DNA from 4 places in the Mycobacterium sp. IDUB_1 genome. Region 1 is predicted to be linked to each of the others. Evidence: predicted binding sites of a transcription regulator. Region 1 holds the regulator's gene; each other region holds the start of a gene.
What was found. Region 1 encodes LexA, which represses DNA repair genes until DNA is damaged. Its sites were predicted from a motif close to CGAACANNTGTTCG; they were not measured.
Positions count from the first base shown of each region.

Region 2: cofD (2-phospho-L-lactate transferase) is a predicted target of LexA. The motif match lies at 1,652-1,665, and genes of this name have one in related genera.
Region 3: ACZYYX_RS09750 (HNH endonuclease signature motif containing protein) is a predicted target of LexA. The motif match lies at 1,602-1,615, and genes of this name have one in related genera.
Region 4: ACZYYX_RS25935 (HNH endonuclease signature motif containing protein) is a predicted target of LexA. The motif match lies at 1,910-1,923, and genes of this name have one in related genera.

Region 1 is NZ_JBVAYA010000004.1:201,827-205,289, forward strand. It holds gene ACZYYX_RS21875 (PhzF family phenazine biosynthesis protein) at 1-11, shown strand, start outside; gene nrdR (transcriptional regulator NrdR) at 18-482, opposite strand; gene ACZYYX_RS21885 (LysM peptidoglycan-binding domain-containing protein) at 640-1,128, opposite strand; gene lexA (transcriptional repressor LexA) at 1,337-2,044, shown strand; gene ACZYYX_RS21895 (sunset domain-containing protein) at 2,065-3,463, opposite strand, start outside.
Region 2 is NZ_JBVAYA010000001.1:2,260,793-2,264,255, reverse strand. It holds gene ACZYYX_RS11385 (phosphomannomutase/phosphoglucomutase) at 1-122, opposite strand, end outside; gene ACZYYX_RS11380 (DUF3499 domain-containing protein) at 210-629, opposite strand; gene ACZYYX_RS11375 (metallopeptidase family protein) at 760-1,182, shown strand; gene ACZYYX_RS11370 (WhiB family transcriptional regulator) at 1,189-1,452, opposite strand; gene cofD (2-phospho-L-lactate transferase) at 1,883-2,869, shown strand; gene ACZYYX_RS11360 (coenzyme F420-0:L-glutamate ligase) at 2,866-3,463, shown strand, end outside.
Region 3 is NZ_JBVAYA010000001.1:1,901,120-1,904,582, forward strand. It holds gene ACZYYX_RS09745 (CoA-acylating methylmalonate-semialdehyde dehydrogenase) at 1-1,518, opposite strand, end outside; gene ACZYYX_RS09750 (HNH endonuclease signature motif containing protein) at 1,620-2,978, shown strand; gene ACZYYX_RS09755 (dTDP-4-dehydrorhamnose 3,5-epimerase family protein) at 2,975-3,463, opposite strand, start outside.
Region 4 is NZ_JBVAYA010000005.1:378,720-382,182, reverse strand. It holds gene ACZYYX_RS25940 (acyl-[acyl-carrier-protein] thioesterase) at 1-535, opposite strand, end outside; gene ACZYYX_RS25935 (HNH endonuclease signature motif containing protein) at 547-1,905, opposite strand; gene ACZYYX_RS25930 (class I SAM-dependent methyltransferase) at 2,037-2,633, opposite strand; gene ACZYYX_RS25925 (PE-PPE domain-containing protein) at 2,639-3,463, opposite strand, start outside.

The sequences.
Region 1 (3,463 bases):
AGATCGACTGAGCGATCTCAGCTGCCCGCGGACACCTCGCGGTGCGCGCGTAGCGCCTCGATCTCACGCTCGAAGTCCTCGGCCGACGAGAAGGACCGGTACACCGAGGCGAATCGCAGATAGGCCACTTCGTCGAGATCGCGTAAGGGGCCCAGGATCGCAAGACCGACTTCGTGACTGGGTACCTCAGGAGATCCGGTCGCACGCACGGCATCTTCCACCGTCTGAGCGAGCAGATTGAGCGCGTCGTCGTCGACCTGCCGCCCCTGGCACGCTCGCCGCACGCCCTTGATCACCTTCTCGCGACTGAACGGCTCGGTGACACCGCTGCGCTTCACCACGGCCAGCACCGCGGTTTCCACGGTGGTGAACCGGCGCCCACATTCGGGGCAGGATCGGCGGCGACGAATGGCCTGGCCCTCGTCGGTCTCTCGAGAATCGACAACCCGTGAGTCGGGATGGCGGCAGAACGGACAGTGCACCACTGCTCCTTCACCGCACCGACGGAACACTTCGAACGTCTTCGAGCGTACCTGCGGCAGCAGGGCGGAGCTCAGCACCAGACCCATCGGCGCGTTCCAAGGCGAGATGTCCACGATCGCCACCATGCTGCCTGCCCGCTGGACTACCTGTGTGCGGTCAGGCGACCGGGGCGATCAACGTCTGTCCGGCGGTCAGCGCGACCGTCTCGAGCTGGTTGAGTTCGCGAATCCTGGCGACCACATCAGACACCGGCGCGTGCGGCGCCACGCGTTCGGCGACGTGCTGCAACGACTCCCCCGTGTGCACCTGGACGACGGCCAACCGACCCGGCACCTCGACCTGCGGTCCCACCACACCGCCCGCCTGGGCCACAAGACCCAGCCACAACGTGATGGCGCCGGCGACGAGCGCGAGAACGACCGTCGCGGCGGGAGTGATGGGACGGCGCCGGTGCGACGCACGAGACACCAGCACGCCGCTCCCGCGATAGCTCAGGCGTGCGCCGCCGGGACGCTGGTGATGCCGCTGCCGAGCCGTCCTGGTAGCGCGCCCGCTGGGCGCGACCGCGCTGGCCGGCCCGATCCGCACGGGACGTGCGACGCGGCCTGCGGGCTGACGAACATCGGGGGTGTGGAGAACGGTCATCTGAGTGCCTTTCGCTCCGTGGATTCGCTCTTGTGTTCGAACAGTACTCGATCAAGTGTTCGATCGATAGAACATGTGATCGAACTGTTGCGAACGCTAACGGAGGGCACCGACAAGTCGCCGCGGGCGAACTTTCGGCGCCGGTTGCTCGCGACACGCCTCGAACACATGTTTGATTCCGCGTGCGCTGCGCGTTACATTCGTGGTCATGAGCGACGACAGCAGCGACACCTCGGCCGGTACGGACTCCGCCAACCGACGTGAGCGCGGGGCAGGTCTGACCGACCGTCAACGCACCATCCTCGACGTCATCCGCTCGTCGGTGACCACCCGGGGCTACCCACCGAGCATCCGCGAGATCGGCGACGCCGTCGGTCTGACGTCCACCTCGTCGGTGGCGCACCAACTGCGCACACTCGAACGCAAGGGCTACCTGCGCCGTGACCCGAACCGGCCGAGGGCCGTCGACGTGCGCGGCATCGATGACGCACCCGCCACTCCGGTCGTCGCGACCGAGGTCGCCGGTTCCGACGCCCTACCGGAGCCCACATTCGTGCCGGTCCTCGGGCGGATCGCAGCCGGAGGACCGATCCTCGCCGAGGAGGCCGTCGAGGATGTGTTCCCGCTACCCCGTGAGCTCGTCGGGGAGGGCTCCCTGTTCCTGTTGAAGGTCGTGGGTGAGTCGATGATCGACGCGGCGATCTGTGACGGCGACTGGGTCGTGGTGCGCCAGCAGAACGTCGCCGACAACGGCGACATCGTCGCCGCCATGATCGACGGGGAAGCTACGGTCAAGACGTTCAAACGGACCAAGGGTCAGGTCTGGCTCATGCCGCACAACCCGGCCTTCGACCCCATCCCCGGCAATGACGCTGCCGTGCTCGGCAAGGTCGTGACGGTCATCCGCAAGATCTGACGGGGCACCGACGCGGTTCGTCAGCTTCCGCGGACGAACCCGTTGGTGCGGGCGATCTCCTCAGTGGCGAACCAGATTTCGGCCCGCGCCTCGTCGTACTCGGCGCTGTCGGGACTCCAGTACAGACCTGATCGGGTGTCGGCCTTGATCGGATACCCGTCGGGAATGGTGTCTGGGTCGTCAAGGGGCAGGTGCAACGCGGTGCCCATCGGCGCGATGTCATCGTCATCGATCCGCGCGTGCCTACCGGTGTCGTTGAGGGCGTCCCGCTCGAGAGCGGGCGCTGCCGCAAACGCCGAGGTGACGGCCACGTGGTCCGAATCGGCGTCCTTCTCGTCAGCCTCGTCCTCGTACGACGACTCTTCGTACACCGGTTCTTCGTCGACCGGTTCTTCGTCGACCGGTTCCTCGTCGACCGGTTCCTCGTAGACCGGTTCCTCGTCGACCGGTTCCTCGTCGACAGCGTTGTCGGAACCCGAAGCCACGGCGTAGTCGTGCTGCTCGACGGGGACGTCGGTCGCGGACTGAATCCGGGTCGGTGCGGTGTCGACCGAATCGGGGTCGTCCTGCTCGACGAAAGGATCGGCATCGCGATCGACCGTGGCGGGACGGTCCGTGTCTGCGGACTCGCTGAGCCCCCACAGGTGCAACCCGCTCGGTTCGTGACCTTCGGCGGGCGTACCGGGCCGCGCGGCGGGAGCCACCGACCCGAGACCCTCACGCGCGTAGCGATCGGCGAACAGCGCGTCCTCCCCCACATCCGACGACTCCCGGTCGTAGCCACCGGCGTCGTGATCATCGGCGTCATAGGGAGGCAGCGCGAACGAGTCACCGTCGCGATCGCGACCTCGACGCCGAACAACCGCCAGCCCGACCACCGCGAGGACGAGAAGTACCGGGATGACCGCCAGCAGCCACCACCACGTCCAGCGGACCCCGTCACCCGACCCGGTGTCACCACCCTGCGCCGACGGAATGGGCTGTGTCGCCTCCTGCCCCGGAACGTCCAGGCCGACGAGCTGCGAAGCGAGATTCGCCGGCTCGGTGCTGAATCGCTTGGTGCCGGTGTCATAGGTGATGGCGCCGCCGCTGAACTTCTGGGTGATCGCGTCGCCGCTCTGGATCTGATCGGACACCGGTGCACCGAGCGTGCCGGTGGCGCCGCCCAGCTTCTCCCACGCCGCGTTCATGGCACCGCGCACGATCACCGCGCCGTAGTCGGGCGTCCAGAAGATCACCGGCTTGTCCGCCGCGGCGAAGCTGCTCATTCTGCTGGCCGGGGCGACGCCGCCGTCCACCTCGCCGGTCACCGGGAATCCGAGGTCTCCCTCGGGGCCGCCCACGCTCTCGTACTTGGCCAGCACCTGGCCGGTCACGACGTTCGCGCCGGTCGCGGGGCTGTAGAAGATCTTCCCGTTG
Region 2 (3,463 bases), on a different contig from region 1:
ACCAGGCGCGCGAACGCCGCGCCGACCTCGGCGACGAACTGCTCGTCGATCTGTTCACCCACGAGTCCGCGCACGTCGTAGGCCTTGATGACGCGCTGTACTGCCTCGGCGGGCCGGGACATGGGGCTCCTCACGCTGACGTGCTGACCGGTGGTGCCAGCCTAGCTGCCGGGAGCCGCGTGCAGGGCCCGCACGGCGTCTCTGCGACGTCAGTCCGGCGGGTCGGGAAGAACCCGCAGATGCCCGCGTCGGCGACCGTTGGCCTCGGGCCGGCGCACGGGTGGGGCCATCAGTGCGCCGCTCTGGGTGCCGGTGACGGGGTCGGTGAAGCCGGTGAAGGCAGCAACCGGCCCAGCCGGCGCGTCCCGGCCTTCGCGCACCGCGTCGGCGAGCGCCACGAGGTCGTCGTCGTCGGGGTGGGACGGCAGCGGTCCGGCGTGGCGGACCAGTTCCCAACCGCGTGGGGCGGTGATGCGTCCGGCGTGCATGACGCACAGATCCCAGGAGTGCGGCTCGGAGACAGTGGCCAGAGGGCCGACGACGGCGGTCGAGTCCGAGTAGACGAACGTGAGCGTCGCGACCGCGTAGTGCGGGCAGCCTGGACGGCAGCAGCGACGGGGAACATTCACGAACGGAAGGTTATCGTCTGTGCTCGTCCGCGCCGCGCGGACACGCGAGCCGCGAGGGGCCCGAAGCCCAACCGTTACGATCTTTTTCGTGACCGGGCAGAACCACCGAGGGTCCCGGCGTGGCCGTGGGATGCGAGGGCCGCTGCTGCCCCCCACCGTTCCGGGCTGGCGCACCCGCGCTGAGCGCTTCGACATGGCGGTGCTCGAGGCCTATGAGCCGATCGAGCGGCGGTGGCAGGACCGGGTCGCGTCGTTGGATGTCGCGGTCGACGAGATCCCGCGGCTGGCTCCCAAGGACCCGGACAGTGTGCAGTGGCCGCCCGAGGTCGTCGCCGACGGGCCGATCGCGCTTGCGCGCCTGATCCCCGCCGGGGTCGATGTTCGCGGCAACTCGACGAGAGCGCGAATTGTGTTGTTCCGCAAGCCGATCGAGCGACGAGCCAAAGACACCGTCGAGCTGACCGACCTTCTGCATGAGCTTCTGGTGGCGCAGGTGGCCACTTATCTGGGCGTCGAGCCGTCCGTCATCGATCCGACGATCGACGAGGACTAGCTGCGCCTAGATGATGCCGCGCTTGATGCGACGGCGTTCGCGCTCAGACAGTCCACCCCAGATGCCGAAGCGCTCGTCATTGGCCAGCGCGTACTCCAGGCAGGCGTCCTTCACTTCGCAGCCCTGGCAGATGCGCTTGGCTTCCCGAGTCGAGCCACCCTTCTCCGGGAAGAAGGCCTCGGGGTCGGTCTGCGCGCACAGCGCGCGCTCCTGCCACTGGTCCTCGTCGGTTGCCAGCTCGTCGTCGATCGGGTCGGGCACCACACTCAATTGCGGGCGTCCCCCGATGCTTGCAGCCATCGGATCGGTCTGGATGTGCGGTGCACTTCCCACCGAGCCGAGGAGCCTGCTGTCGAAATGAACCGAGTTGCCGAAATCGGCCTGTTCAAAAGCCATGTTCCCCTCCTCCACAGGTCTCGTAGATCCGTTGTAGCCAGCCCCACTATTTACTCTGTGTGGCCACCCAATTCGAACAAGTGATCGAATCTCGGTCTGCGACACCGGAACCGGCCGGAGAACCGCGAATGACACTGCTGTGATTACACACGCGTTAGCTGTCTCGGTCAAGCGCTGGAACAGGAATTCATACCATTCCGTGACTCGATTTCGGCGCGTCGCGTTGTGGCGTGTCTGTCACGTTGCCGATCCGGGCCACCTCCGGGGCACGGTCCGCGACCGTATGCGCCTAGTCTCGGTCGGTGTGAAGGTCACTGTTCTGGTCGGCGGCGTGGGTGGCGCTCGCTTCCTCCTGGGTGTTCAACATCTATTGGGGTTGGGGCAGTTCAGTACTCACGATACCGATGAGCACGAAGTGACTGCTGTGGTCAATGTTGGCGATGACGCCTGGATGTTCGGCGTGCGCATCTGCCCCGACCTCGACACCTGCATGTACACCCTGGGCGGCGGTATCGACCCCGAGCGCGGCTGGGGGCACCGCAACGAAACCTGGCACGCCAAGGAGGAACTCGCGGCCTACGGCGTGCAGCCCGATTGGTTCGGTCTGGGCGACCGCGATCTGGCCACGCACCTGGTGCGCAGCCAGATGTTGCGCGCGGGCTATCCGCTCTCTCAGGTCACCGAGGCGCTGTGTGCGCGCTGGAACCCCGGCGCCCGGCTGCTGCCGGCCAGCGATGACCGCAGTGAAACCCACGTCGTCATCACCGATCCCGAGGACCACGAGAAGAAGGCCGTCCACTTCCAGGAGTGGTGGGTCAGGTATCGCGCCCAGGTGCCCACCGAGAGCTTCGCGTTCGTCGGCGCCGACAAGGCCACTGCCGCACCGGGTGTCACCGAGGCGATCGAGGGTGCCGATATCGTGCTGATCGCACCGTCGAACCCGGTCGTCAGCATCGGCTCGATCCTGCGGGTCGGCGGTATCCGCGCCGCGCTACGCGCCACGTCGGCGCCGGTGATCGGGTACAGCCCCATCGTGGCGGGAAAGCCGTTGCGCGGCATGGCCGATGCGTGCCTGTCGGTGATCGGTGTGGACAGCACCTCCGAGGCGGTCGGCGCGCTCTACGGCGCCCGTTCGGGTACCGGCATCCTGGACGGCTGGCTGGTGCACACAGGGGACGACGCGGTGATCGACGGTGTGACGGTGCGGTCGGCGCCTCTGCTGATGAGCGAGCCGGCGGTCACCGCGGAGATGGTGCGCGCCGGTCTGGATCTGGCAGGGGTGAATCTGTGAGAGACCACGGAACGTCGGCTCCCCTGGAACTGCTGCCGGTACCGGGACTTCCGGAGTTCCGGCCGGGCGACGACCTCGGGGCTGCGATCGCCGAGGCCGCCCCCTGGCTGCGCGACGACGACGTGGTGGTCGTCACCAGCAAGGTGCTCTCGAAATGCGAGGGCCGCATGGTCGACGCGCCCGCCGACCCCGAGCTGCGAGACACTCTGCGCCGCAAGTTGATCGACGGTGAGGCGGTGCGAGTGTTGGCCCGCAAGGGGCGCACGCTCATCACCGAGAACGCGCTCGGGTTGGTGCAGGCGGCCGCGGGTGTGGACGGGTCGAACGTCGATTCCCACGAACTCGCGCTGCTTCCTGTCGATCCCGACGGCAGCGCGGCCGCGTTGGTGCAGGCGTTGCGGGAGCGGCTCGGCGTGCGCGTCGGCGTCGTCGTCACCGACACGATGGGCCGGGCGTGGCGTACGGGACAGACCGACGTCGCGATCGGCGCCGCCGGCCTGGAGGTGCTGCACGCCTATGCCGGGGAACACGACCAGCACGGCAACGAGTTGATCGTCACCGAGATCGCGGTCGCCGACGAGATCGCCGCCGCCG
Region 3 (3,463 bases), on a different contig from region 1:
CTTCATGGTCGGGATGACGAATTCGGCGCCGTCTTTGATGCCCGAGGGCCAGCGCTCGGTGACGGTTTTGACCTTGGTGTAGAACTGGATCGAGGCGGGGCCGTGCTGGTTGAGGTCGCCGAAGCCGGAGCGTTTCCAGCCGCCGAAGGTGTGGTAGGCCACCGGAACCGGGATGGGCACGTTGACCCCGACCATGCCGACCTGCACGCGGGAGACGAAGTCGCGGGCGGCGTCGCCGTCGCGGGTGAAGATCGCCACGCCGTTGCCGTACTCGTGGGTGCTCGGAAGGCTCAGTGCCTCTTCGTAATCGTGGGCGCGCACGATGCACAGCACGGGGCCGAAGATCTCGTCGGTGTAGATGCTCATGTCGGTGGTGACGTGGTCGAACAGCGTGGGGCCGATGAAGTAGCCGCCTTCGAGGCTCTGGTCGTCGAAGGACAGTTCGTCGGTGGCGCGTTCGCGGCCGTCGACCACCAGGTCGGCGCCGGCCTCCACACCCGCGGCGATGTAGCTCTTCACCCGCTCGAGGGCGGCTGCGGTGACCAGCGGGCCGTAGTCGGCTTTCGGGTCGAGGCTGTGCCCGACGCGCAGCTGATTGACCCTTTCCACGAGCCGGTTACGCAGCCGGTTCGCGGTCTCTTCGCCGACGGGGACGGCGACGCTGATCGCCATGCACCGCTCACCGGCGCTGCCGTATCCGGCGCCGATGAGTGCGTCGACGGCCTGGTCGAGATCGGCGTCGGGCATCACGATCATGTGGTTCTTGGCGCCGCCGAAGCACTGGGAACGCTTACCGTTCGCGGCGGCGGTGGAGTAGATGTACTGCGCGATGTCGGAGGACCCGACGAACCCGACGGCGGCGATGTCGGGGTGGTGCAGGATCGCGTCGACGGCTTCCTTGTCGCCCTGGACGACCTGGAACACCCCGGCGGGCAGACCGGCCTCGAGGAACAGTTCGGCCAGCCGCACCGGGACCGAGGGGTCGCGCTCGGAGGGTTTGAGGATGAACGCGTTCCCGCATGCCAGGGCGGGACCGGCTTTCCACAGCGGGATCATCGCGGGGAAGTTGAACGGGGTGATCCCGGCGACCACGCCCAGGGGTTGGCGGATGGAGTAGACGTCGATGCCGCCGCCGGCGCCCTCGGTGAACTCGCCCTTGAGTAGATGGGGGATGCCGATGGCGAACTCGATGACCTCGATACCGCGCTGGATGTCGCCTTTGGAGTCCGCGACGGTCTTGCCGTGCTCGAGGGACAGCAGTTCGGCGAGTTCGTCGGTGTGGGCGTTGACCAGCTCGATGAACTTCATCATCACCCGCGCTCGGCGTTGCGGGTTCCACGCCGCCCATTCCTTCTGCGCCTGCACGGCCGAGGCGACGGCGGTGTCGACATCAGCTGTGGAGGCGAGTAGCACCTGGGCTTGGACCTCGCCGGTGCTGGGGTTCATCACATCCGCGGTCCGAGTGGACGCGAGCTCGTTGCGCTTACCGTCGATGAAATGGGGGATACGCGTGATCATGAGGAGCCTTCCGCCTGGTCGATACTTGGATATCCTAGTAATGCTGGGCGGGGGTGACAAGGGTCCTGTTGTTGTCGGTGGTTCGAACTAGTGTTCGATATATGGATGTGGTTGCCGACGCGATAGGGGTGATGCGGGCTCAGTTGGCGATCCTGCGCGACGCCTCTGACGTGTTGTCGCATCGCGAGTTGGTGGCGTTGATGGCCGAGGTGACGACGCTGGTTCGCAGCGTGCCGGTCTTGGAGCATCACATCCTGGCGCGGTTTACGGCAGAGACGGAGCCGCGGCGGCTCGGGGAGGCGTCGTGGAAGAAGGTGCTGACCACTGCACTGCGAGTGTCGGAGACGGACGCGAAACGCCGCCTGGCCGAGGCGGCCGCGTTGGGTCCGCGGCAGGCCCTGACAGGGGAGGCGTTGCCACCGGTATGGGAGGCCACCGCTAGTGCGCAGGCTGCGGGCGCTCTGGATGCCGACCACGTCGCCGTCATCGCGAAATTCCACGAAAAGTTGCCGGTGTGGGTGGATGTCGACACCCGCGCCGCCGCCGACCGCCAGTTGGCGGAGTTGGGTGCGGGACTCACCCCGGAGGATCTGAAGAAGGCGGCGGATCGGTTGGCGGCGATGATCGACCAAGACGGCCCCGAACCCACCGACGCCGACCGCGCCCGCCGGCGCGGCATCCAGCTCGGTGCCCAGCAGGCCGACGGAATGAGCCGACTATCTGGGTGGCTCACCCCCGAAGCCCGCGCCCACTACGAAGCCATCCAAGCCAAACTGGCGGCGCCGGGGATGTGCAACCCCGACGACGAAACCCCCTGCGTCGAGGGCGAACCCGATGAGGAGCAAGCCCGCACTGACTCCAGGAGCGCGGCGCAGCGCAACCACGATGCATGGCTGGCGGTCGGACGGATGGCACTGTCCTCCGGAGACCTCGGTTCGCACAACGGGTTACCGGTCACCGTCATCGTCTCGACCACGCTGCAAGAACTGGAGAAGGGTGCGGGGGTGGCGGTCACCGGCGGCGGGTCGCTGTTGCCGATGGCCGATCTGATCCGCATGGCCTCCCACGCCCACCACTATTTGGCGGTGTTCGATCAGCACACCAACCAGCCGCTGTATCTGGGGCGTACCAAGAGATTGGCGAGTCCGGCGCAGCGGATCATGCTGCACTCCGCGGCCCGCGGCTGCACCCGACCCGGCTGCAGCGCGCCCGGCTACTGGACCCAGGTTCACCACGTCGAGGGCTGGAAAAGCGGCGGCGCCACCGACATCACCAACCTCACCTTGGCGTGTGGACCTGATAATCGAATGGTCGAGCAGACCGGCTGGACCACCCGCATCAACCAGCGGGGCCAGGTCGAATGGCTCCCCCCACCCGACCTCGACACCGGCCAACGACGCACGAACGGCTATCACCATCCCGAACGCCACCTCCTGCCCGAAGACGACCAGGGGCCTTAGCCGCGCTGGGTTTCGGCGAACGCCAGGCACTCCTCCCAGGTGGGAAGCAGGCCGCGATCACGCATGTCGCCAAGGCTCGGTGCCGCGCGGTCCCGGTCGGACAGGTTCAGCTCGGCCGCGGGAAGCCAGGCAGCCCAGTCGATGCCGATCTCCGGATCCAGCGGATCGATGGTGTGCTCGCGGGTGGGATCGTAGCCGGCCGAGCACAGGTAGGTGACGATCGAGTTGTCCTGCAGCGCAAGGAAAGCGTGGCCCAGCCCCTCGGACAGGTACACAGCCCGATGGGTTTCGTCGTCGAGCGTCACCGCATCCCAGGTGCCATAGGTCGGCGAACCGACCCTGATGTCGACGACGGCATCGACGACGGCGCCGCGCATGCAGGTCACGTACTTGGCCTGGCTCGGTGGCAACTGTGCGAAGTGCACGCCGCGCAGCACCCCGGCCGAAGACACCGAGCAGTTCGCCTGCCGCAGATCGAGCGAGTG
Region 4 (3,463 bases), on a different contig from region 1:
GCTCGAAGAGATCGATATCCGTGCGGCGCAACGCAAATGGCGCGGAGTTCTCGATCGTGTCGGGGTTGGTCAGCCATGGTCGCCACTTGAGGCGATGTTCGGTGGTCGTGGTGCCGAACTTCTCGAGCAGGGTGTCGGTGGCGCGTTGCGGTGTAAGTGTCTTGGCGTTCATCGCGATCCAGAAACCCTCGGTCTCGATGCGGCCGCCGTCGCTACCGACGAGATCCACGCGCATGGTGCACCAGCGCAGCGACAGCGCCGAACACCATCGACTGAACGTCACCTCGTCGGGAAAGGCGATCGGCTCGATGACATCGATCACGGTGCGCTGGACGAGCCAATGCGGGTGCTCTTCCGCTTCGCCCGCGTCGACGAGGTTCTCGGCGCCCACCTCCTGGATGTAGCGGGCAACCCCGTCGAGGCGCAGGTTGAGGTCGTCACCGACATCGCCCGTCGCGACGCGCCACTCCGTCCGGTAGACGTATCCGGTGTCGGGCTGCGGGCTCAGCCGACGGTCGACGTCTCTAGTGCTCATCGCGAGCCAGCCTACGGTCCGTGGTCGTCTTCGGGCAGGAGGTGGCGTTGGGGGTGGTGGTAGCCGTTGGTGCGGCGCTGCCCGGTGTCGAGGTCGGGTGGGGGGAGCCATTCGACTTGGCCTCGCTGGTTGATGCGGGTGGTCCAGCCGGTCTTCTCGACCATCCGATTGTCGGGCCCGCACGCGAGGGTGAGGTTGGTGATGTCGGTGGGGCCGCCGGTCTTCCAGTCCTCGACGTGGTGCACCTGCGACCAGTACCCGGGCACCGAGCATCCAGGTCTCGTGCAGCCGCGCGCCGAGGAGTGCAGCACGATCCGCTGCGCCGGGCTCGCCAATCTCTTGGTACGACCCAGATACAGCGGTTGATTGGTGTGCTGATCGAACACCGCCAAATAGTGGTGCGCGTGGGAGGCCAGGCGGATCAGATCGGCCATCGGCAACAGCGACCCGCCGCCGGTGACCGCCACCCCCGCACCCTTCTCCAACTCCTGCAGCGTCGTCGAGACGATGACCGTGACCGGTAACCCGTTGTGCGACCCCAACTCCACGGAGGACAACGCCATCCGTCCGACCGCGAGCCAGGCATCGTGATTGCGTTGCGCCACACTGCGGGAATCAGATCGCGCCTGCTCGGGTGCGGGTTCGCCCTCGACACAGGGCTTTTCGTCGTCGGGGTTGCACATGCCCGGTGCGGCGAGTTTGGCGTGAATCGCCTCGTAGTGCGCCCGGAACTCCGGGGTGATCCAGCCGGTGAGCCGGCTCATCCCGTCGGCCTGCTGGGCACCCAACTGAATGCCCCGCCGGCGGGCGCGGTCGGCGTCGGTGGGTTCGGGACCGTCGGCGTCGATCATCGCCGCCAACCGATCCGCCGCCTTGCGCAGATCCCCCGGCGTCAACCCTGCGCCGAGCGACGCCAACTGCCGGTCGGCGGCCGTGCGGGTGTCCACATCGACCCACACCGGCAACCCATCATGGAACTTGCTGATGACTGCGACATGATCGGCATCCAGGGCGCCCGCGGCCTGCGCGGCCGCGGTGGCCTCCCACCGAGGCGCCAACGCCTCCCCGGTCAACGCCTGCCGCGGACCCAACGCCGCGGCCTCAGCCAGGCGGCGTTTGGCGTCGCGTTCGGAGACCCGCAGCGCGGTGGTCAGCACCTTCTTCCACGACGCCTCACCCAACCGCCGCGGCTCCGTCTCGGCCACCAACCGAGCCAGGATCTGATGCTCCAACACCGGCACGGTGCGGACCAACGTCGTCACCTCAGCCATCAAGGCCACCAGCTCGCGATGCGACAACGCGTCGCAGGCGTCCTGCAGGATCGCCACCTGGCCCCGCATCACCCCTATCGCGTCCGCAACCACATCCATGACTCGAACACTAGTTCGAACCACCGACAAGAATGGCCCGCGCTGTGACCATACGGACGCACGGTGCGAATGAGGCCAAGATGTTCTCTCCGAGCTGGTCCGGCTCAGCGCGACTGCCACCGACAAGTGAGTCAGTCGCCGCGCGGCTTCTCCCACCGCATCAGGTAGCGGTAGTACAGCGCGCGGCGGATGTGCACACCCGGCAACACCTCGGCGGCGATGCGACGGATCTCGGCCAGGTTCTCGCGGGGACTCGCGACGGCCACCCCGATGTCCCGGGTCTCGTGGTGCCACCGCGACCCCACGCGCACAGCCGGCAGATGCAGCGCCGACCACAGCCAGTCGGTCACGGTGGTGTTCGCGCTCAGTCCGACCACCGCGAGTTCGCCGCCGGGCCGCACCATGTCGCGGGCAGCTTCCAGTGTGGTGCGCAGGTCGAGATGGTGCAGGCTTGCGACGAAGGTGATCAGGTCGAAACGTGCATCCGCTGCGGCATAGTCGGCGAAGGTGCTCTCGATGATCGACACCCCGTCGACGTCTGCCAGCCTGGCGCGTGCCCGTCGAATCGCCCCGGCATCGGGATCGATACCGACAACCGACTGGGCAACGGGCGCCAGGCGCTCGGCGAGCAGACCGTCACCGCACCCCACGTCGAGGACGTCACGGCCGCGGGCGAACGCGAGCACCCACGGGTGGTAGGCGGTGTTGTGATTCCAGTACTCGGTCATCCGCCTCAATCCGCGGTGCCGGTGCCGTCTCCATCTGCGGCGTCCCGCGAGTCGGCCGAGGTCGTCGAGTCCTGTTTGGGTTCAGTGACTTTCGACTGGTCTGCGGCCTCTTCGCGTGCAGCGGCCCGCGCGCGGATCCGCTCCAGCCGCCGCTCACGGCGCGTCTCCGCGGCGGTCGCCTTGTCGGCTTTGTCGGACGTCTCGACGTCGTCCTCGTCGGAGTCCTTGTCCGACAGTGCTTTCAGGCCGTCCCGGATGGCTCCCGGCACCTTGGACACGGTATCGGCCAGCTCGCCGACCGTCGGCATCAGGCGCGCCGGGCGGTAGCGGCTCGGGTCGGACGGGATCGGATTGTTGTCGTAGTACGCCGAATCCACGATGACCTTCAACAACGGCTCGCTGACATCGGCGATCGCGTTCCCGAAGGGCACCACGTCGCGAATCAGGCGCGCCAACGGCAACTCTTCGGTGGTGTAGGTGACGTAGGTCGTGTTCCCGCGCGTCGTCACGTAGGCGACCACACGGTCACCGTCGGGAGCGTCGCATCGCGCGTCGTCGCACGGCATTGCCTCGGCGCCGCTGGCCAGCACCGCGCAGGTGTTCGCGCCGCCGCAGGAGACGGTCGGCCGACCCTCGTTGTCCACCGGCAGGTCGATCTGATCCTGCTCCCGGTAGCCGTACAGGTAGGCGACCAGCGAGTTGACGTGCGCGACGAGGTTGAGCAGATCCGCGGGTGCGTTGGAGTTGTAGTTGTACTGATAGGCGATGTCGATGACGGCCTTGGCGGCGGTGTCGATGGGCGACGGGAACGGATTCACCCCGATCAGCGA